Regions from separate parts of the Bacillus sp. C1 genome, predicted to be linked through region 1. Evidence: a T-box and tRNA genes for the amino acid it is inferred to sense, from the RefSeq annotation. Region 1 holds a T-box; the other holds one or more tRNA genes.

Region 1 (7,817 bases):
GGAGAAACTTGATAGAAAAAGTGCGATGAAGTTCGTCTCTTTTCGTGATAAAGAAGTTGTGGAAGAATATCAGCTTTCTGAAGCATTACAAAGTAAGATGGAACAAAGACTTTATATTTTCAAAAACGACAAATGGTACGATGGAATTGGTAGTATTTATGTTTTAACAAAGTCTATCCCAGCATATTGGATTGCGGTTCCATTTATTAAGTTATCCATGCTACTTGGATTTGGAAATAAAGTATATGATTATATCGCCAATCATAGAAAACTTGTACCTGTTGGACACTGCCGCGAAGGAATTTGTGAAATTCCTTCAAAAAAATGATGACAACGCTATCTTTCTTTTGCACCTATTATACGAGCGTGATATGATGAATTTGGAATGAAAGTTGAAGGAGAGATTACAAGATGTCAAATGCATACGAAGAATATATGCGTCAAATGGTAATTCCAATGCGCCAAGAGTTAGTGCGTGCTGGATTTGAAGAATTAACTACTGAAGAATCTGTAACAGAATATATGGAAAATGCGACAGGTACAACATTAGTTGTTGTAAATTCTGTTTGCGGATGTGCAGCTGGTTTAGCTCGTCCATCAGCTGGTCAAGCAGTTGTACGTGCTGAAAAACAACCAGATCACCTTGTAACTGTATTTGCAGGACAAGATAAAGATGCAACAGCTACAATGCGTGAGTACTTTGGGGATATTCCACCGTCTTCACCATCTATGGCGTTATTAAAAGGAAAAGAAGTTGTTCACTTCATTCATCGTCATGAAATTGAAGGAGCAACAATGGAAGACATCATTAATAATTTAGAGCAGGCTTTTGAAAAGCATTGCTAAAAAAGGGGGAGTGATTCTCCCTTTTTTCTTTATATTTGAGGTGAAAAGATGATTGTAACAACAGCAGGACGAACAAATGAGGAAATGATAACTTACGCAAAAGAGGTAGCGGAAGAATTACAATCTTCTTTTGTCGTACGTAATGATATATCTATGGTGAAACTACATGAACAATTTGATCAGGATGTACTTGTTGTAGGAAAGAATCGATTAGCGATTTATCCAAAAGGTATAGAAGAATCGTTCTTTTTCCATCCGAATTCTGCGATGTTTCGTGTGAAGAGGTTAATGCGTGGAGAACATGATCCATTTGTACAAGCTGCAAAGTTAGAACGAGGAATGACGGTGTTAGATTGTACGCTTGGTATGGCATCAGATAGCATTGTAGCAAGCTACGTTGTAGGAGAAGAAGGAGTTATAACAGGGCTAGAAGGAAATCGTTACATGGCTTATATCATGAATAAAGGGTTAAAGCAGTGGTGTGCGGGTATTTCAGAAATCGATGAAGCGATGCGTAGAATTAGAGTGAAGAAAACCGAGCATTTTGATTTTTTAAAGCGCTGTGAAGACAACAGTTATGATGTTGTTTATCTCGATCCAATGTTTGAAGAAACAGTAATTGAATCAGATGGGATTCGTGGTTTAAAATACTTTGCTTTGTATAACGATGTTACAGATGAAACGATTGCAGAAGCAAAGCGTGTAGCTAGAAAACGAGTTGTTTTAAAAGATCATTTCCGTAGTACACGATTTGAAAGGCATAACTTCTTCGTATATAAGCGAAAAAGTGCGAAATTTCATTTTGGTGTAATTGAACCTTGTTAATTATTTGAAAAGATGTATAATAAGCAATAATCAATTATATATTATGTCGCAGATGAAGAGAGTAGTCTGGTTCAGAAGTAAAGCGAGCTAGGGATGGTGAGAGCCTAGTACGGAGAAACGGATGAAGCGCACTTCAGAGACGCTGCTTGAAATGAATAGTAGAGTAAGCCGGGGCCCCCTGTCCTCGTTATAAACGGGAAAGTGGTTCTTCGGAACAACAAGGGTGGTACCACGGGTGATAACTCGTCTCTTTTTTAGAGACGAGTTTTTTGTTTTAAAAAAATAAGGAGGGAGCAATATGGAATATAAAATTAATTTCGCAGAAAGTTTATTTAAAGTAATTGACTCAGAATTATCGTTGGAACAGATTACAGATCTAATTGAAACTCCGAAGCAAGATGAATTCGGAGACGCAGCATTCCCTTGTTTCATGCTCGCCAAGCAATATAAAAAAGCACCAGCAATTATCGCGAAAGAAATCGCTGGAAATTTAAATGATTCATTTTTTACAAAAGTGGAGACAGTTGGACCGTATGTGAATGTGTTTTTCAATCGTCATACAGTAAGCGATAACGTATTAAAAGCGATTTTAGCTGAAAAAGAAGAATATGGGCAGGGGTATTTCGGAAGAGAAAAAACAGTAGTAATCGATTACTCTTCACCAAATATCGCAAAACCGTTCTCCATGGGACATTTACGTTCAACGATGATTGGGAACTCTTTAAAACATATCGCTGAAAAGTGTGGATATGAGGTTGTAGGGATCAATTATATTGGTGATTGGGGAACACAGTTTGGGAAATTAATTACTGCATATAAAAAATGGGGAAGTGAAGAGCTTGTAAAAGAAGATCCGATTCGTGAATTGTTTAAGTTATATGTTCAATTCCATGAAGAAGTAAAAGAAAATCCAGGGCTAGAAGAAGAAGGCCGTGCATGGTTTAAGAAATTAGAAGACGGTGATGAAGAAGCAGTCTTTTTATGGAATTGGTTCCGTCATGAGTCTTTAAAAGAATTCTCTCGTATTTATGAACTGCTTGGTGTTGAATTTACCAACTTCCAAGGAGAGGCATTCTATAATGATAAAATGGATGATTTTGTTGAAATCCTAGTGAAACAAGGTTTGTTAGAAGAATCGGACGGAGCACAAGTTGTTAATTTAGAAAAAGAAGATATGCCGCCATGTTTAATAAAGAAATCAGATGGAGCTACGTTATATGCAACGCGCGATTTAACAGCGGCACTCTATCGTCAAAACACATATGAGTTTGATAAAGCGTTGTATGTAGTAGGAGCAGAACAAAGTTTACATTTTACTCAATTTTTTACGGTATTGAAAAAACTTGGTTATAACTGGGTAGAAGGTATGGCACATGTACCATTTGGACTTATTTTAAAAGGTGGTAAAAAGATGTCGACACGTAAGGGGAAAGTCGTATTACTTGAGGAAGTATTAGAAGAAGCGATTACACTTGCAAAGAACAATATTGAAGAGAAGAATCCAGACTTAAAACAAAAAGAGGAGGTTGCAAAACAAGTTGGTGTTGGGGCAGTCATTTTCCACGATTTAAAAAATGAACGTATGCACAATATTGAGTTCTCTTTAGAAAAAATGTTGAAATTTGAAGGGGAAACAGGACCATATGTTCAATATACACAAGCGCGTGCTTGTTCCATTTTAAGAAAAGAACAGGCTGAATTTGAAACTGAAACATTTGAATTAAGTGATGATTATAGTTGGAGTACAGTAAAATTATTGAATAAATTCCCACAAGTGATTGAAACAGCCTTTTCTAAAAATGAACCCTCTCATATTGCGAAATATTTGTTAGATGTAGCACAAGCATTTAATAAATATTATGGGAATGTTCGTATTTTAGAAGATAATGAAGAGAAGGAAAGCAGACTTGCACTTGTTTATGCAGTAACGATTGTGTTAAAAGAAGGATTGCGCTTGCTTGGAATGGGTGCTCCGGAAGAAATGTAAGAAATACAATTATTAATGTTACTGTAGTAGTTAATTACAAATAAGATAAAGACAAAATAAAGCGTCCTATATTGAAGTTCCCGGACGAAAAGGTGTAACTATTGCAGATTATTTACCTCAGTTTTGTTATCATAAATTGTTATTGAACTCTAAAATGAAAGGCTCGTCACATTGTGGCGGGCCTTTCATTTTTTTGTATCTCCATAATTTCTTGATAATCGTTTTATATAATCATTGTGAACAAACGGAAGGGGGGAAGTTATTATGAAGAGGTTTGTATTAACAGCAGTTACAATCTCCGTAATATCTGTAATTGCTGCATGTTCTGCGTCCACAAATACAACAAGTGATCATAAAAATATGAACGATAAAAAGGTAACACAGACTGAAACTGCAACAAAACCATTACAAGTTGTAAAAGGACCAGAAGTTACTTTAGTAGCGAAAGAAGAGAAGCAAAAACTAAGTAACGGTGTTGTTGTCCCAGTATGGACATTTAATGGCTCATCTCCTGGTCCAGAAATTCGTGTGAAAAAAGGAGAAAAAGTGAAAGTTACATTAAAAAATGAATTATCTGCACCTGTATCGATTCACTGGCATGGGTATCCCGTTCCAAATAATATGGATGGAATTCCAGGAGTTACACAAGATGCGGTGGAGCCTGGAAAGAGTTTTACCTATGAATTTGAAGCTAACGTACCAGGAACTTATTGGTATCATTCACATCAAGACTCCGTTAATCAATTAGATAGAGGATTGTATGGTGCTCTTGTTGTAGAAGATACAAATGAAAAATATGATAAAGATTACACCTTAATGTTAGATGAATGGGTAACAGATAAAAAAGAAATCGATAAACAAATAAAAGAGATGACAAAAGGTAAAGCAGAAAAAGAAGACAGTGATACGAAAAAGAATAACGATATGAAAGGCATGGATCATTCAGGTATGGACATGGGAAGTGATAAAAAAGACTCCGGTAATATGGAAGGCATGGATCATGGAAATATGAAAATGGATAAAGAGTCAAATGGTATGCAAATGGAAGGCCATGATATGAGTATGTATGATTTATTCACAATCAATGGTAAAAGTGGAGATTTAGTAGAGCCGCTGAAAGTGAAAAAAGGAGATAAAGTTCGACTTCGATTGGTCAATGCTGGTTACTTATCACATAATATTCATGTTCACGGACACGATATCAAAGTAATCGCAACAGATGGTCAGCCAATAAATGATCCAAAAGTTATTAAAGATCAAGTTATTTCAATTGCACCGGGTGAACGTTATGATATTGAATTTACGGCGAATAATCCTGGCAAATGGTATGTTGAAGATCATGGTGAAGGAAAAGGTGTAAAAGGAATGAAAGCTGTTATTGAGTATGAAGGTAGCAAAGAGATGAAAGATAAAGCAAATGAAAAAGAAAAACTTCCAAAATTAGATATGCCGAAATACGGTGTCCAGAAATTAGGAGGATTCACATTAGACCAACAGTATACTGCCGCATATACAATGGATTTGAATACTCAAATGAACGGCAACGAAATGGTGTATACAATTAATGGAAAGACATTCCCTGATATTGATCCAATCAAAGTGAAAAAGGGGGATTTAGTGAAAGTCAAATTAGTAAATCGTTCTAAAATGGATGATCATCCAATGCATTTACACGGTCACTTTTTCCAAGTATTAAGTAAAAACGGTAAACCAATAGAAGGTTCCCCAATTGTGAAAGATACTCTGAATTTAAAACCAGGAGAAGAATATGAAGTAGCCTTTATAGCAGATAATCCAGGGGAATGGATGTTCCACTGTCATGATTTACATCATGCTTCAGCAGGGATGGTAACAGAGGTAAAATATAAAGATTATAAATCAGATTATGTTCCCAATCCTAATATCCCTAATATGCCGGAGTAATGTTACGTTATAGAACTTACTCTAAAATGTTTAAATATAAAGTGAGAAAATTAGTGAGGATTGTAGCAAGCCTTTGAAGAGCGATCGTGGAGACGATTGCTCTTTTTAGCATTTTAACCGAGAAGCCCTTCTCCTCTAAACGAAGTGAAGGTGGTTCAATTTGAACAAAATGGAGAGTTGCTTAATGCGTCCTTAAAGTATTCTTAAATGTATGTAGGTTTATAGATATCAAAATTAGGAATGGTATAATTTTCTAATCAGATTAAATTAAGGGGATTTTAGAAAAGGGGTAAACGTATCATGTTTGAGAAATTTAAATTTTATTTGATCGTTTTTGCAACAAGTACAATATTAGGGGCTATTATCATAGGGGTTAATATTTTGTTCCATAATATGTATCGATTATTTGTTGGTAAAGAATTTCATTTTAATATGTGGCCTACTATTATTATATTTTGTGTAGTGTTTATTACGAGTTTTGCATACATGTTAAAGGGAGGACCGGAGAAAGTTATTAATGATTAAATTTATATAAATACAAATGGAAAAAATGACAGAAAACCATTCTTTTTAGGTGGGAGAGAGCATCTGGCCATGCATAGAAGCGGTCAACCCCTCTTCCTGCCCCATGCAAAGTGAAAACAAAGAGAGAAAATGAGTGTAGTTCACTTTTTGTTCTTCCTAGCAGCGGGCTATATGCCCTAAAATCAAAATGGATTTATATATGATCTATATATAGGCTAAACTGAACTAGATAAAAAAACTACAATGACAAATAAAGCAATGAGATAAGACTTTTAACTTTGTATACGTGTTAGAAGTCTTATTTTTTAGTTTGATAGTAGTTACTAAAATTAAATATGTCGAAATCGTGTCCAAATGCAGGTAGATTCGATATGAAATTTGAAAACTTTCCGTAAATGATCCAACTTCTGTAGAAAAAGAGAAGTAGTCTTGTTATGATAACAAGCATAGTCCTTTTTATAATTCACATAGATAGAATTGTGAGAAAAGTTCAAAAAGGATGCGCACAAGGGAGGAACAACATGAAGCGTGTTGCTTGGTTTACTGATAGTACAACTGCAAGTTTTACAACAAATGAAGATAATTTTGTGATACCGATTGAAATTGTTATTAATGGAACAGCCTATAAAGATTGTGAAGAAGGTGTCCGTGAACGTGTCTATGCTGCGTTACAAGAAGGTGTAACTGTAACGACGTCACAACCTAATTTAGGAGAGATGGTTGCTCTTTTTTCGAAATGTAAAGAAGAATATGAAGCGGGATTTGCTATCACAATTAGCGGAAAAGTAAGTGGTACCTATCAAAATATGCAACTTGCCGCAGAAATGGCAGGGTTTCCTTTAATCGTAATAGATAGTGAAACAACAAGTTATCCAATGGATGAACTTTTAATAAAAGCACAAACGTTATACCGTGATGGTATGACTTTGCAAGATATACAAAAAACACTCCAACATGTGGAACGTAGTCCTTACTATGTATTTCCAAAAGATTTGAAAGGCCTATATGCAAGCGGACGTGTGAAAGGTGTACAATTTATACTAGGCAGTCTACTAAGTGTAAACTTAATTCTAGAAGTAAAACATGGCGAACTTGTATTAGAGAAGAAAGTTCGTAAAATACAAAAATGCAAAGAATATATGCGAAGTGAACTTGAAAAAGAAATTCCGAAAGTAGTACACGTTTTCCACGCTAATGATGAAGCAGGGGCAGAAGAATGGGTTGCTAGTTTTAGAGAAGTATTTCCTGGAATGAAGTTTCTACTTTACCCGCTTCCTATATCTTTTGCTGTTCATGCAGGTGCTGGAACAATTGCCATTAGCTTTTCGAAAGGGGAAACCTGTGAATAATTCACGGGTTTTTTTGATATTTTCGTTCTTATGTAAATGGAAATAATTCAGAGAATAAGAGATGCAATGTTTAGTAATAAGTATAGGATAAATTGGTATTCGTATAACGAAAAACACGCTATTATTTCTGTGGGAGTATACAGAAAAGGTGGTATTTTTTATGAGGATGTCAAATTTTGATAAGCTACAATTATTTTCTAAAGAATGAGGGCAACATATGTCACCATGTAAAGGAGCATAGGAACTTGCAAAAAATAGAAAGAATATCAAATCGAATTGTATACTTACCGCCGTATCAAGAAACGGATCGACCAATTTTAGCAGCGGTTACAGGAACAAAAAAGACATTATTAATTGATGCT
Region 2 (15,760 bases), on a different contig from region 1:
GCAAAAATCTTTCAGGAAAAGCGACACGTTGGAAGAGCAAATGCTAGCGTTATATTTAATGAATGAATTAACAACACCTGAGAAAATTGGCTTTTTCTTTGATGTGACGCAGGCGGAAAATCGTGTGCCGATTGTTTCGCAATTAGCGAAATATTTCTTTTTGGTGAGCAGTCATAAGAGTATCCCAGGTGAATTACAGCCATTTGAACAGTGTATTAGGATTGCGGATGCTTTATATAACTATACAAGTAAAGATGATGAATTGATTGAAGAATGTTTGCATTTTTGGTTTTGTACTTTTATACGTTTATATACATCTGGAATGGCTTTTACGAATGTCTTTGGGTGGTCGGCGGCAATCGAATACATTGTGCGTGGTCAGCGGAGAAATAAAATGACACAGGCCGAACTAGGAAATATATATAATGTATCTGTGGCAACTGTGAGGAAATATGTGCAAGTGGTAAAGCGTACTCACGCATAGGCAAATCATTGGGAAAAAACAGATGCTAACAGTATAATGAGGGTAAGTTACGTGTAGGAATGAATAGGAGTGAGTAGTGTGTCAGAAGAAAAAATTTATGATGTCATTATTATTGGTGCTGGACCAGCTGGGATGACAGCTGCAGTGTATACGTCTCGTGCAAATTTAAGCACACTTATGCTTGAACGTGGTATTCCAGGCGGACAAATGGCAAATACAGAAGATGTAGAAAACTATCCAGGTTATGAATCCATTTTAGGGCCTGATTTATCAAATAAAATGTTTGAGCATGCGAAGAAATTTGGTGCTGAGTATGCATATGGTGATGTGAAAGCAGTTATCGATGGCAAAGAATATAAAACGGTTGTAGCTGGTAAAAAAGAATATAAAACACGTTCAATTATCGTTGCAAGTGGTGCAGAGTACAAAAAAATTGGTGTACCAGGTGAAAAAGAACTTGGCGGCCGCGGTGTATCATACTGTGCAGTATGTGATGGCGCATTCTTTAAAGGGAAAGAACTTGTTGTTGTTGGCGGCGGAGACTCTGCTGTTGAGGAAGGTGTATATTTAACACGTTTCGCATCAAAAGTAACAATCGTTCACCGTCGCGAGGCTCTTCGTGCACAGAAGATTTTACAAGATCGTGCTTTTCAAAATGAGAAAGTAGACTTCATTTGGAATCATACTGTGAAGGAAATCAATGAAGAGAATGGTAAAGTAGGTAGTGTAACGCTTGTAGATGTTAACACTGGTGAAGAGCAAGAGTTTAAAACAGATGGTGCTTTCATTTACATTGGTATGTTACCATTATCAAAACCATTTAATGAGCTCGGTATTACAAATGAAAATGGTTATATTGAAACGAACGAGCGTATGGAAACGAAAGTTCCTGGTATTTTCGCAGCTGGTGATGTTCGCGAAAAGATGCTTCGTCAAATTGTAACAGCAACTGGTGATGGTAGTATTGCAGCGCAAAGTGCACAACACTACGTAGAAGAGTTGTTAGAAGAATTAAAGGCTGTAACAGAATAAGGATATAAAACTGTTTAGGGAAGAAGGCTACCTGTATAAAGGGTAGCTTTCTTTATTTTTTGATTAGAAATGTAAAATATTTGTTGCATTTCTAATGGAGTACATAAAGCGAAATTTTAAGTAAGTAGAAAACTGTTTTCATCGCCATAGCTTATAGGCCAGAAAATTAAAATGAATTTACATAGCTGAGTTCCCTTGACGATAAAATTCGTTAAGGGATTTTTTATCCTGCTATTTGCGGGCAGTAAGACTCCCGCCTCAAAGTTCAGCTTATTTAAGGCCTAGTCTCCTTCATTGTGACAAACTGTTTTTGATAGTATAATGAAATGAGTATGTGATGAAGAAATTTGTCATAAGTAGCTGAGGTGAAGAAGCATGCAAAGGGTCACAAACTGTGTGTTAATTAAAGGTAATGAAGTTCTCCTATTACAAAAACCACGCCGGAACTGGTGGGTTGCACCTGGCGGGAAAATGGAACGCGGTGAAACAGTAAGGGACTCCGTTGTTCGCGAATATCGTGAAGAAACAGGTATTTATTTAAAGAACCCAGCGTTAAAGGGGGTCTTCACTTTCGTCATCCAAGAAGGTGATAAAGTTGTTTCTGAGTGGATGATGTTCTCCTTTTTAGCGACAGATTTTGCAGGAGAAAACAAATTGGAAAGCGAAGAAGGCATCATTGGTTGGCATACATTTGATAAAATTGATGAATTACCAATGGCGCCTGGAGACTATCATATTATTGATTATTTAATTAAAGGAAATGGAATCATTTACGGGACGTTTGTATATACACCAGACTTTGAATTACTTTCATATCGATTGGATCCAAGCTAAATCTTCAAGGAGGGGATACAATGACAGCAAATAATGATATTAAAATGGTGATTATTACAGGAATGTCCGGTGCAGGAAAAACAGTAGCTCTGCAAAGTTTTGAAGATTTAGGATATTTTTGTGTAGATAACTTACCACCTATGTTATTGCCGAAGTTTGTTGAACTGATGGCAGATTCAAAAGGGAAAATGAATAAAGTGGCACTTGGTATTGATTTACGTGGCCGTGAATTTTTTGAACATTTATGGGGAGCACTTGATGATTTATCAGAACGCACTTGGATCATTCCGCATATTTTATTTTTAGATGCGAGAGATAACACGCTTGTAACGCGTTATAAAGAAACGAGACGTTCGCATCCGCTCGCGCCAACGGGACTTCCGCTAAAAGGAATTGAGGCTGAGCGTAGTTTATTAACAGACATGAAGGCTAGAGCTAACATTGTACTTGATACGTCTGAGCTAAAACCGAAAGAATTACGCGAAAGAATTGTTCATTTATTTTCTACAGAAAATGAGCAAGCATTTCGTGTAAATGTAATGTCATTTGGATTTAAATACGGTATTCCAATTGACGCAGATTTAGTATTTGATGTTCGTTTTTTACCAAATCCATATTATATTCCACAGATGAAGCCGTTAACAGGACTAGATGAAGAAGTTTCGTCATATGTGCTTAAATTTAATGAGACACATAAGTTTTTAGAAAAACTGACGGATCTTATTACTTTCATGCTTCCACATTATAAAAGGGAAGGTAAGAGTCAGCTTGTAATTGCAATTGGATGTACAGGTGGACAACATCGTTCTGTTACACTTACAGAGTACTTAGGAAAATATTTGAAACCAGAATATATCGTTCATATATCTCATCGTGATGTGGAGAAGAGAAAGGGCCATTAAGGGATGAAAAAAGAGAGAAAACCTAAAATTGTTATCATGGGGGGCGGAACTGGACTGTCTGTTTTATTACGAGGGTTGAAACAGTATCCCGTTGATATTACGGCGGTTGTTACAGTAGCCGATGATGGTGGCAGTTCGGGTAGATTACGTGATGAGTTAGAAATTCCACCACCGGGTGACATTCGTAACGTGCTTGTTGCGTTATCAGATGTCGAACCGCTTGTGGAAGCTTTATTTCAACATCGTTTTACATCCGGAGAAGGTTTGACGGGTCATGCATTAGGTAATCTATTGTTAGCTGGTATGACCTCGATTACAGGAGACTTTTTCCACGCTATTACCGAAACGAGTAAAGTATTAAATGTGAGAGGGCGTGTTTTACCAGCGGCCAATCAAAGTGTGGTACTTCACGCAGAACTAGAAGATGGAGAAATTGTAACAGGTGAATCGAAAATTCCGTATTTTGGGAAGAAAATCAATCGTGTGTTTTTAACACCTGGTGATGTCGAACCGCTGCATGAAACGTTGGCAGAAATTCAGCGGGCAGACTTACTTGTCTTCGGACCGGGTAGTTTGTATACGAGTATTTTGCCAAACTTAATTGTGAAAAAAATAGGTGATGCTGTTCTTCATGCAGATGCAAAAAAAATATACGTATGTAATGTTATGACGCAAGCTGGGGAGACAATGGGGTATACAGCATTTGATCATGTGCAGGCTTTGCATGATCACCTTGGAGCGCCTTTTATCGATACAGCGATTGTAAATAATCGTAACATTCCTGCTGAGTTACGTAGTCTGTATGCAGAAGAGATGTCTGCACCTGTTGTAGTTGATGAAAAACGTTTTGCTGAAAGTAACATTTGTTTAATTCAAGATGAATTAGCAAAGTATGATGATCAAGTTGTAAGGCATGATACATTAAAATTAGCTTCTATCTTATATTCATTGTTATAAACATGCGTTATCTCAGAATGAGATAACGCTACTCATTCATATAGGACAAGATTTTTGTTCCGAAATATTGTATAAGGAGGTGGGGCCGTGTCATTTGCATCAGAGACAAAGAAAGAACTGACAAAGCTTGAGATGAAGGAGTGTTGTGAGAAAGCAGAACTATCAGCGCTGCTTCGAATGAACGGATCACTTTCTTTTTCAAATCGTCGTCTTTCAATTGATATTCAAACAGAAAATGCAGCAATTGCGAGAAGAATTTACACATTGCTCAAAAAAGGATATGACGTGACGGTAGAATTGCTTGTTCGCAAAAAAATGCGACTGAAGAAAAATAATGTATATATCGTTCGGCTTGTTGAGAAATCCCGTGAAATATTAGCAGATTTGCATATTGTCAGGGAAGACTTTTCGTTTATTCGTAATATCTCACAGGAATTGATTGAAAAGAAATGCTGCAAACGATCATATTTACGAGGGGCATTTCTAGCAGGTGGTTCAGTAAATAACCCAGAAACATCATCTTATCATTTAGAGGTCTTTTCGTTATACAAGGAACATAATGATTCTATATGTGAATTGATGAACGGATTTGATTTAAATAGTAAGACGTTGGAAAGGCGTAAAGGGTATATTACGTATTTAAAAGAAGCGGAAAAAATAACGGAGTTTTTAAATATTATTGGCGCGCATAATGCATTGTTAAGATTTGAAGATATTCGTATTGTTCGCGATATGCGTAATTCGGTCAATCGTCTAGTGAATTGTGAAACCGCCAATTTAAATAAAACAATTGGTGCCGCTTTAAGGCAAATTGAAAATATTCGTTACATTAATGAAACAGTGGGACTGGATGTTTTGCCAGATAAACTGCGAGAGATTGCACAATTACGTATTAGTTATCAAGATGTAACATTGAAAGAATTAGGCGAGATGGTATCTGGGGGGAAAATCAGTAAATCAGGTATTAATCATCGCTTGCGTAAAATCGATGAAATTGCAGAGAAATTACGCGCGGGGGAACCGGTAGCAAAAAAATAACGGTAAAGGGGAAATGGGAGCTATGGTTCAGAAACAAGTTGAGGTGGCATTAAAAAATGGTTTGCAAGCACGTCCGGCTGCGTTGTTTGTACAAGAGGCAAATTGTTTTCACGCTGATATTTTTATTGAAAAAGATGGGAAAACAGTCAATGCGAAGAGCATCATGGGGATTATGAGCTTAGCTATTGGGTCTGGCAGCAATATAACGATTATAACAGAAGGTTCAGATGCAGAAGAAGCGTTAGAAGCGTTAGCTGCTTACGTGCAAAATAAACAGTAAAAGCTATCGCATGGAGCGATAGCTTTTCAGTTTATTTGGAAGCAGAAGCTAGGGGGCTCCTGTTTTTTTGTCGTTTTTTGTTGGTTAGTCGATATCTTTTGTCGAATCGCTGATATATTCAAATTTACGATATATTGTGAGAAACGGTTGATATATTTGAAAAATCGCTGATAAAACTTCATTCACCATTTTATATAAACAAACCTCGTCAGCTCACCATGTTTCACTTTATAATTTTTTAGCATTTCCCTTTTCAGGCTGTTGAAGGATATATTGTGAATGGCAGTCAACAAAAAATGCTATCGCACGTGGCGATAGCATTTTTTGTTTAGTGTTTTGTAAAGATTTTATCGATTAAGCCGTATTCTAGTGCTTTTTCTGCTGTCATGAAGTTGTCACGGTCAGTGTCGCGTTGTAGAACTTCTAATGGTTGACCTGTGCGATCAGCAAGAATTTGGTTTAATTTTTCACGTAAGAATAGGATACGCTTTGCAGCGATTTCGATTTCTGTTGCTTGTCCTTGTGCACCGCCAAGTGGTTGGTGAATCATTACTTCACTGTTTGGAAGAGCGAAACGTTTTCCTTTTTCGCCTGCTGCAAGTAGGAAAGCACCCATAGATGCAGCCATACCAATACAAATTGTTGATACGTTTGGTTTAATAAACTGCATTGTATCATAAATTGCCATACCTGCTGTAATAGAACCACCAGGGCTGTTGATGTATAAATGAATATCTTTTTCTGGATCTTGAGATTCCAAGAATAGAAGCTGAGAAACGATTGAGTTTGCTACGTTATCATCAATTGCGCTACCAAGCATAATGATGCGGTCTTTTAATAAGCGAGAGTAAATATCGTAAGCGCGTTCTCCACGATTTGTTTGTTCAATTACTGTAGGAATTAAATTCATCTGTTATTTCCTCCTTTGAAAGCTTTCTTAATCTTATAATACAATTATGGTCAATAAAGGTCAAACAAAACCACTTTAAATCAAAAAAATATGTAGTTGTAACATGATTTATTCGCTATATTTTTGGAATTCCCTGCTTATGTATCTTCAACATCATAACCGAATTATATAAATTTAAACGTACGGAGAGAATCATGTTGTTTGTGAAAAAACGAAAGAACGCTTTTTCTTATAGAAGCGTTCTCTTGTTTCCTATTCTTTTAAGAGGTAGGTTGCTTTATTTAGGATCTTTTCGATTTGTTTTGCATTTTCATTATACATTTGACTTGCTGATTTTGATTTCGTTTCTAAAGAAAATAATTCTAGATCCGCTTGGCATTTTTTTAAAGAAGCTAAGAGTAACGGCTTAGCTTGAGGAGAAGGTATTTGAATTTTATCATCATAAATATCGACAGTGAGTTGTCCGTAAGAATCAACTTGTCCAAGAAACACATTTTCTATTACGACTCCGATTTTTTCTAGTTCAGCATGAAGCCAAGCGCGATTATGACCACTAGCCGAAAGAGGTTCATCTAGTACGTTTCCATCCATAATTACCGTTTGTGTTTCTTTTGCAGGTGCGACTTGTAAACCGATATCTTTTGGAGTAAGCGGCTGCTTGTCTCTTTTTAACAAGACATTGAGTTCGCCGCCAGATTCCAATACAGCAAATTCAACATCAGATATGTTGAATACACTCCTTTGTCTTAGAAGTTCTAGTAACTCATCGATCGTATAATTTTCCTTTTTTAAATTATCTTCAAGGACTTTTCCATCTTTTATAAAAACCGTCGCTTTTCCTTCAATAAAATTTCTGAGATGTTTATTTTTTAAGGCAATTAGACCTGCGAAAAATGGAATGAGAGAAAAAACAAGCATACTAGAAATACCGTGCCAAAAGTTCCGCTCAAGCCCTGTCGATACTTCAGCTGCGATGTTACCGATTGTTAAGCCTGCAACGTATTCGAAAAATGAAAGCTGTGAGATTTGTCTTTTTCCAAGCAGCTTTGTTATTGAGAATAAAATAATTAAGATAGCGAAGGAACGTATAATGACAATCAGCCAGTCTGGTAAATGCGGCATAGTTTATTCCCTCCTGTTTTCCTAAAATCCTTTATATTGAGGTTCTTCTCTTTCTAATACAGAAATTCTACTGTTAAGGTCAGCGATTACACTGTCCATCTCCATCATACATTCATGGAAGACCCGTTTTGCTTCTTCATCAGAGGCATTTTGGGAAAGTGTACTTAAGCTTGCCTGTGCACTTTTTAAACTAGCGAGACATGTTTTTACACTCGCAATAACAGTCATGAGAACACCTCTTATCCTTTTGGTTTAAAGAGTAGTGCGCCGATAAATCCGAAAATAATGGCAGCAGATATACCAGCACTGGTTACTTTGAACATTCCCGTTATAACACCGACAATGCCATGTTTTGCAGCTTCAGCCATAGCTCCATGAACAAGAGCGTTTCCGAAACTTGTAATGGGAACTGTCGCACCAGCTCCTGCGAAATCAATTAAAGGCTCGTATAGACCGAATCCATCTAGTATTGCACCAGCGACAACGAGCGTTGACATTGTGTGAGCGGGCGTAAGTTTACCGACATCAAATAGAAGTTGTCCGATTACACAAATCAATCCGCCGATTACAAAAGCCCAAAAAAAGATCATCTATTGTACACCTCCAGTTTCAATTGATACGGCATGAGCAATGCATGGAATGGTTTCTTGTTGCTGGAAGGTAAGCGGAGATAATAGTGCGCCAGTAGCTACGACAAGTATTTTGCTGAACTCACCTTTTTTCATTCTGTTTAACAAATGTCCGTATACGACGGCCGCAGAGCAGCCTGGGCCACTTGCGCCTGCGATTACAGGCTGACCTTCTCTATAAATAAGTAATCCGCAATCTTGAAATTGTTCGCTTGTTACTTTCGTTCCGTGCTTATGCAGTAAATCATAGGCTATTTCTCGTCCGACATGACCAAGATCGCCTGTTACGATTAAGTCATAGTAGGATGCATCAACTTGTCTTTCGCGTAAATGTGCTTCGATTGTATCGACAGCAGCGGGAGCCATTGCGCCTCCCATGTTAAAGGGATCTGTTAAGCCCATATCAACAACGCGTCCAATTGTCGCTGACGTAACGCGAGGACCTTCACCTTGATCACTCAAAAGAGCGGCGCCAGCTCCTGTCACAGTCCACTGAGCGGTAGGTGGTTTTTGTCCACCGTATTCAGTCGGATAGCGGAACTGTTTTTCAACAGCAGTATTGTGACTTGAGGCTCCGGTTAATAAATATTTTGCTCCTTTTGCATTTACAATACTGGCACCAAGAGCGAGGCCTTCCATAGAAGTAGAACAAGCACCAAATAACCCAATATAGGGAGCACCGAGTGTACGGCAAGCGAAGCTAGAGGGCGTAATTTGATTAATAAGGTCACCCGCTAAAATGAATTGAATGTCTTCTTTTCGGAGATTGGCTTTTTCAGTTGCGCGACTGCAAGCTTCCTCAAATAAAACTCTATGCGCTTTTTCATAAGAATCTTGTCCGAGCCATAAATCTTCATGAAGGGTGTCGAAGTCTTCAGGAATTTTACCATTTGCCTCAAATGGTCCACCGATGACACCTGTTGAAATAATGACTGGTTTATTTTCAAATATCCATGTTCGGTGTCCTAGTAACATTTACAGTCCCCCCAATTGAATGAGAATGGTCTTAATAAGACCGATAACAAAAGCGGCAAATACACCGAATAGAATAACAGATCCGGCTAATTTAAACATATTGCCACCTACTCCAAGGACAAAACCTTCTGTCTTATGTTCAATACAAGCAGAGATAACGGAATTTCCAAATCCGGTAACGGGTACAGCTGTACCAGCGCCGCCGAACTGGGCGAGGCGGTCATATACACCGAAGCCTGTAAGTAACATAGAAATAAAAATTAGTGTTGCGACGGTAGGATTTCCTGCTGAACGTTCTGTGAAATCAAAGTATGTGATATAGAAGGTAGAAATAAGTTGACCGATGAAGCAAATGAAACCACCTACAAAAAAGGCTTTTATACAATTTTTTACTACGGGCCGCTTCGGTTCGCGCTGTTGTTCAAATTTTTTATATTCTTGTTGTACGGGTGTTAAATCTTTATCTTTACTTGCCATGTGAATCCATCCTTTTCTTTTAGAGAACGTACAATTAAGTATTGGAGTTCATTTCTGTGTGAACTGTTTTTAGTTTGTTTTTAATGTATTCTTTATCAGCCTCTTTGTTCTTAACTTTCTTTTCCAGCTTATCTAGTAGCATGAAAATCTTTCGATCAGTACTGACATAGATATTGAAAGTGGGGTTCTCTTTTTTCAATTGTTTTTTAATTTTTGTTTTTAATGATTTTAATTGAAAACGTTCATGATGCTCTGGTTTAACAGCTATGTAAAGATCTGTGTTAGAGTTAGCAGCCCTAGCTTCTAGTATTTCTTCCATGGCAAGTACATTTTTCTTCGCGTCATGTGATATAGATTGATTAAAAGATTGCTCCATGCTTACTTTCGTTAACTGAGGTTCCTTTTTTTTCTCTGTTTTTTTATGTGTTTCTTGTTTTACTTCTTTATCTAAATGACTCGTACATCCTGTTATGAAACCTAGTAGAAGCACGAATAATACGGTAATGGTGCTAAATTTTCGCATTGCAATCATTCCATTTCTATTGCTTTATGTAATGTAATTGCAACAAGATGATCTAAGATCACCTTGTTGCGGTGCATCATAGAGGATGATGCACTATTGTTGTGAATATTGGGGCTCTTCTTGCTGAACTTCTTCGATTCGTGGGTTTAAAGAATCGATAACCGATTGCGTTTGTTGTGCAGCTGTTTGGAAAAGTTGTTTCGCTTGCTGATTGTCTGTATCAAGAGCGAAGCCTTCTAAACTTGCTTGTGCACTTTTTAACCCAGAAACAGTTTGTTTTAATTTTGTAATAACAGTCATTGAATAAATCCCCCTTATTGGATGTGCATTCAAAGCTTATAATTTGTAAATCGGCTTCAAAATATAATTTCCAAATTTAGGTTTGTTTCTTTAGAAGTATTGAGATTTGGGAATAAAAAAGAGGGATAATGACGCTTTATATACGTCGTTATCCCTCTTTTTTGTAAGAGTGTTTCGTTTCACTGGCGATGGTCCATCCAATCATCACTAATAGTGCTGCAAATATTTTGATGCACAGTTTATAAATGTAAGGTAGGTGTTGAAGATAAAGAACAGCAAAAACAGCAATAGCAGCACCGACTATTGCAAGAAGTAACCCGTTGTATTTTTTTAAGAACATGTAGGATCTCCTCTCTGTTGTAATAAAATCCTTTTACATTCGTAATGTAGGATTTGTAGATATAACGAAAGATAATAGGCTAAAATAAGTCGTACTTTAGAAAGATACTGTGACAGTATTTTTGCATCATAGTGGTTGCGTACATTAGCATAAGGAGATATAATTACCAATATACTGTTTATGCGCCCATAGCTCAGTCGGATAGAGCGGTGGTTTCCGGTACCACGTCTGCCGGGGGTTCGAATCCCTCTGGGCGCGTCAAAAGGTCTTAACTTACATTTGTAGGTTAGGACCTTTTTTATTTTTCTCTTGTTATATCTAGTTATAGGACTTACTATTAATATGTAGTTATGATTTATGTAAATCTAAATGAAAAATCAACATCAAACTATGCTTTTTAGGTGGATGAGAGTATCCAATTATGCGTAGAACAGTTTGTATTTTTACAGCCAAAGCAAATAAGTCGGAAAATCAAAATGGATTTATAGAGGAGCAGAAAAAGATAAATCACTTTTCTTAATTAGATGTATATATATTTTTTTATTATTTTCTCTCAATATTATTCATTTTTCGGTTGTAAGATGCGACTTTCATTAATACATATAAATTAATAATATTCGGAATAAGGATATATGCAGGATTTTCCTTTTCGTAAACTTATTGTACAATAGAAACAAGGGGGAGATTAGTTTGAAGGCAAGTCTTTTACAAGAACAAAGCTTACGTTTGACGATGACACAAGAGTTAAGGCAAGCGATTACAATGCTCCAATATAATGTGCAAGAACTATCGGAATTTTTGTATGAGCAATCGTTAGAGAATCCCCTTATTGAGTTAGGTGGCTTTGAGAGGGAGAAGAAAAAGAGTTCGAAAAGTAAAAGTACAAGCAAACAAGTCGAAAATCAAATGGAAATTTATAGCGTGGATTCGGCAACGGTTCAGCAGCATTTATTGGATCAAATACAGTATTACAAAATAGATGAAATAGAGCGAAAGATAGCTTCGTTCATCATTATGAACATGGATGAAAATGGTTATTTACAAGAAACAAATGAAGAATTAGCAGCATTGCTTGCCGCACCTATCCATATAGTAGAACGTGCTATGGAGCTCGTTCAGTCATTAGAGCCAGCAGGGGTGGGAGCTCGTAATATTCAGGAGTGTTTATCCCTTCAGTTGAAGCGCTTACAAAAAAGAGATGTACTTGCGGAAATGATTGTAGATGAACATTTTTCTTATTTTGTTAAGAAAGATTGGCGCAAACTTGTTCAAATGATGAAATGCAGTAATGAAGAATTGCAAGCTTCTGTTGATTGTATTACATCGTTACAGCCGAAGCCAGGGCTTGCGTTTTCTGCTGAGAAACCACTTTATATCGTCCCGGATATTGCAGTGAAAAAAGATGGTGATCGTCTCGTTTTACAAATGAATGAACGGAATATGCCAAGAATTGAAATTCATTCAGAATATAGTGCGCTTCTTCATAATAGTGAGAGTGAAGTTGCTTCTTATGTATCAGAGAAATATCAGCACGTACAATGGATTATGCGGAGTTTAAAACAGCGGAAACAGACGATTTTACAAGTGATGGGAATCATTATAGAAAAGCAACGTGATTTCTTTTGGAATGGTCTGGCATATTTAAAACCACTTTCTTTGAAAGAGGTGGCGGAGGAACTAGGAGTACATGAATCTACTATTAGCCGTGCTACACGTAATAAATATGTACAAACGCCGCACGGATTATTTGAGATGAAATCCTTTTTTAGTAATGCAGTGGTGACAACAGAAGATGAAGTTGTTTCTACAAAGCGTGTTAAACAATTGATTCAAACGCTTGTAGAAAAAGAAAATAAGAAAAAACCACTTTCCGATCAAAAAATTTCCAAATTGTTAGAAGAAGAGCATGAAATTGTTATTTCTCGTAGAACAGTTGCAAAATATCGAGAACAAATGAATATTCCCGCTTCTTCTTTACGAAAAACAATTGGATAGGTGAAGAAGATGAAAGTTGTTTTATATACGAAGAGGGACTGCGGCCTTTGCGAAAAGGCGAAATCTGTCTTAAAAGAAGTGCAAAAGGTGTATTCTTTTGAAATTGAGGAAATAGATATATATGAAGATGATGGGCTCTTAGAAAAGTATCAAATTATGATTCCTGTTGTAGAAATTAACGGAAAACAGGCGGAATGCGGTGTCATTCACAAAGACGTCATAATAAACTATATAAACAATGCAGTTAAGAGTTGAATAAGTTTCTATCTCCTGTTACAATAATACACGTAGCAGGGATTATTTTTTTAACCTATGTGGGACATAAAATGTCACTACGGGACATAAAGTGACCACAATGGAAAATGAACCAATGTAGTGAGGAGAAAAAATATGCGCTCATGGATTCAGAACACAAAAAAATTATTACCTGATCTGCTACCTGTTATGCAAACAAGAATGCAAATTCTTCAGTACATTCGGCTTATGCAGCCGATCGGAAGAAGAAACTTATCTGCAAGTCTTGGTATGACAGAACGAGTATTGCGAAGTGAAGTGCAAGTTTTGAAAGAACAAAACTTAGTTCACGTCGCTTCTTCTGGAATGACTTTGACAGAAGAAGGAACAGCTTTAGTTCTTGCTTTGGAAGACTTTATGAAAGAAATTTCCGGGTTAAAGGTTTTAGAAAAACAACTTAAGGAAACATTAGACTTGGATGAAGTTTTCGTTGTCCCTGGTGATAGTGATGAATCACCGTGGGTCAAACTGGAGATGGGCCGTGCTTGTGTTACTTGTATAAAAGACCGTCTGACAGCGAATAATATCGTTGCTGTGGCTGGAGGAACAACGCTAGCTGCTGCTGCGGACATGATGCAACTAGATTGCAAGGATTTACATATGCTATTTGTCCCAGCACGTGGTGGAATTGGAGAAGGCGTGGAATTAGAAGCTAATACCATTTGTGCGAAAATGGCACAAAATACGATGAGTAATTACCGCTTATTGTATGTTCCAGATCATGTAAGTAGCGAAGCATATGCGTCCATTGTGACGGAACCTTCCGTGAAAGAAGTTCTTGAGTTGATTCGATCTTCCAATATCGTCATTCATGGAATAGGTGATGCGTTAACGATGGCACGTCGCAGAAGTACTTCAGAAGCAGATTGGATGAAAATTAAAGCAAGTGAAGCAGTCGGCGAGGCTTTCGGTTATTACTTCAATGAACAAGGTCATGTTGTTCATAAAGTACAAACAGTGGGCATGCAACTTAAAGATTTACAAAACGTATCTCATGTTGTTGCGGTCGCTGGAGGATCTTCAAAGGCAAAAGCAATACAAGCTGTAATTAAACAAGGGCACACTTCAATTCTAATTACAGATGAAGGTGCAGCAAAACAGTTAACAAAGGGTATTACCCTTTAATATAATCCCCCAAGGAGGAAATTCAAATGACTAAAATTGGTATTAATGGATTTGGACGTATCGGACGTAACGTATTCCGCGCAGCTCTTAACAACTCTGAGGTAGAAGTAGTAGCAATCAACGACTTAACAGATGCTAAAACTTTAGCTCACCTTTTAAAATATGACACAGTTCACGGAACTTTAAATGCAGAAGTATCTGCTAACGAAAACAGCATCGTTGTTAACGGTAAAGAAATTAAAGTTATCGCTGAGCGTGACCCAGCTCAATTACCATGGAGCGACTACGGAGTAGAAGTAGTAGTAGAATCTACTGGCCGTTTCACTAAAAAATCAGACGCTGAAAAACACTTAGGTGGATCAGTTAAAAAAGTTATCATCTCTGCTCCAGCTTCTGACGAAGATATCACTGTAGTAATGGGTGTTAACCACGAACAATACGATGCAGCTAACCACAACGTAGTATCTAACGCTTCTTGTACTACAAACTGTCTAGCTCCATTCGCTAAAGTATTAAACGAAAAATTCGGCGTAAAACGCGGAATGATGACAACAATTCACTCTTACACTAACGACCAACAAATCTTAGACTTACCACACAAAGATTTACGTCGTGCTCGTGCAGCAGCTGAAAACATGATTCCAACATCTACTGGTGCAGCTAAAGCTGTAGCATTAGTATTACCAGAACTTAAAGGTAAATTAAACGGTGGCGCTGTACGTGTTCCAACTGCTAACGTTTCTCTTGTTGACTTAGTTGTTGAACTTGACAAAGAAGTAACAGTTGAAGAAGTAAACGCAGCATTCAAAGCAGCTGCTGAAGGCGAATTAAAAGGTATCCTTGGATACAGCGAAGAGCCATTAGTATCTATCGACTATAACGGATGCACAGCTTCTTCTACAATCGATGCATTATCTACAATGGTAATGGAAGGTAACATGGTTAAAGTACTTTCTTGGTACGATAACGAAACTGGTTACTCTAACCGTGTAGTAGACTTAGCTGCATACATGACTTCTAAAGGTCTTTAATTCTTAGTTTATAAGTTATCAATGACAAAACGAGGGAGAGGGTTTGTTCCCTCTCTCTCTTCTTTCGTTTTAAAGGCAAATGTGATAAGCTTTTGAATGGGTTTTGTCAATCCTAACTAGTCGGAGGGAAATCCAATGAACAAAAAATCAATTCGTGACGTAGATTTAAAAGGTAAACGTGTATTTTGCCGCGTTGACTTCAACGTACCTATGAAAGAAGGCAAAATTACAGACGAGACTCGTATCCGTGCAGCTCTTCCTACAATTCAATATTTAGTAGAGCAAGGTGCGAAAGTTATTTTAGCAAGTCACTTAGGCCGTCCAAAAGGTCAAGTAGTAGAAGAATTACGTCTTACTCCAGTAGCAGCACGTTTAGGTGAGCTTCTTGGTAAAGACGTGAAAAAAGCAAACGAAGCATTCGGACCTGCTGCACAAGAAATGGTTGCAGCAATGAACGAAGGCGACGTATTAGTTCTTGAAAACGTACGTTTCTATGCGGGCGAAGAAAAGAA

What was found. A T-box is a leader RNA that pairs with one kind of tRNA and senses whether it is charged. The one in region 1 lies ahead of argS (arginine--tRNA ligase), so its partner is inferred to be a tRNA-Arg.
Region 2: it has a tRNA-Arg gene. The T-box ahead of argS (arginine--tRNA ligase) is inferred to sense a tRNA for this amino acid. The anticodon was not compared.

What each region holds. Positions count from the first base shown of each region.
Region 1 covers NZ_JBTMZT010000023.1:905-8,721, reverse strand. Annotated here, with positions in the region: gene ACX5JI_RS25995 (thiol-disulfide oxidoreductase DCC family protein) at 1-328, shown strand, start outside; gene ACX5JI_RS25990 (BrxA/BrxB family bacilliredoxin) at 412-846, shown strand; gene ACX5JI_RS25985 (class I SAM-dependent methyltransferase) at 895-1,671, shown strand; T-box leader at 1,712-1,925, shown strand; gene argS (arginine--tRNA ligase) at 1,970-3,658, shown strand; gene ACX5JI_RS25975 (multicopper oxidase family protein) at 3,923-5,581, shown strand; gene ACX5JI_RS25970 (hypothetical protein) at 5,882-6,106, shown strand; gene ACX5JI_RS25965 (DegV family protein) at 6,628-7,455, shown strand; gene ACX5JI_RS25960 (MBL fold metallo-hydrolase) at 7,701-7,817, shown strand, end outside.
Region 2 covers NZ_JBTMZT010000004.1:197,225-212,984, reverse strand. Annotated here, with positions in the region: gene ACX5JI_RS14905 (tetratricopeptide repeat protein) at 1-484, shown strand, start outside; gene trxB (thioredoxin-disulfide reductase) at 563-1,516, shown strand; gene ACX5JI_RS14895 (NUDIX hydrolase) at 1,892-2,350, shown strand; gene rapZ (RNase adapter RapZ) at 2,371-3,252, shown strand; gene mgfK (gluconeogenesis morphogenetic factor MgfK) at 3,256-4,209, shown strand; gene whiA (DNA-binding protein WhiA) at 4,297-5,247, shown strand; gene ACX5JI_RS14875 (HPr family phosphocarrier protein) at 5,270-5,527, shown strand; gene clpP (ATP-dependent Clp endopeptidase proteolytic subunit ClpP) at 5,856-6,437, opposite strand; gene ACX5JI_RS14865 (DUF421 domain-containing protein) at 6,690-7,559, opposite strand; gene ACX5JI_RS14860 (DUF1657 domain-containing protein) at 7,581-7,787, opposite strand; gene spoVAE (stage V sporulation protein AE) at 7,799-8,149, opposite strand; gene spoVAD (stage V sporulation protein AD) at 8,150-9,163, opposite strand; gene spoVAC (stage V sporulation protein AC) at 9,164-9,640, opposite strand; gene ACX5JI_RS14840 (YhcN/YlaJ family sporulation lipoprotein) at 9,675-10,163, opposite strand; gene ACX5JI_RS14835 (DUF1657 domain-containing protein) at 10,257-10,463, opposite strand; gene ACX5JI_RS14830 (hypothetical protein) at 10,612-10,803, opposite strand; tRNA gene ACX5JI_RS14825 (tRNA-Arg) at 10,986-11,061, shown strand; gene rpoN (RNA polymerase factor sigma-54) at 11,494-12,798, shown strand; gene ACX5JI_RS14815 (glutaredoxin family protein) at 12,808-13,053, shown strand; gene cggR (gapA transcriptional regulator CggR) at 13,189-14,217, shown strand; gene gap (type I glyceraldehyde-3-phosphate dehydrogenase) at 14,244-15,248, shown strand; gene ACX5JI_RS14800 (phosphoglycerate kinase) at 15,384-15,760, shown strand, end outside.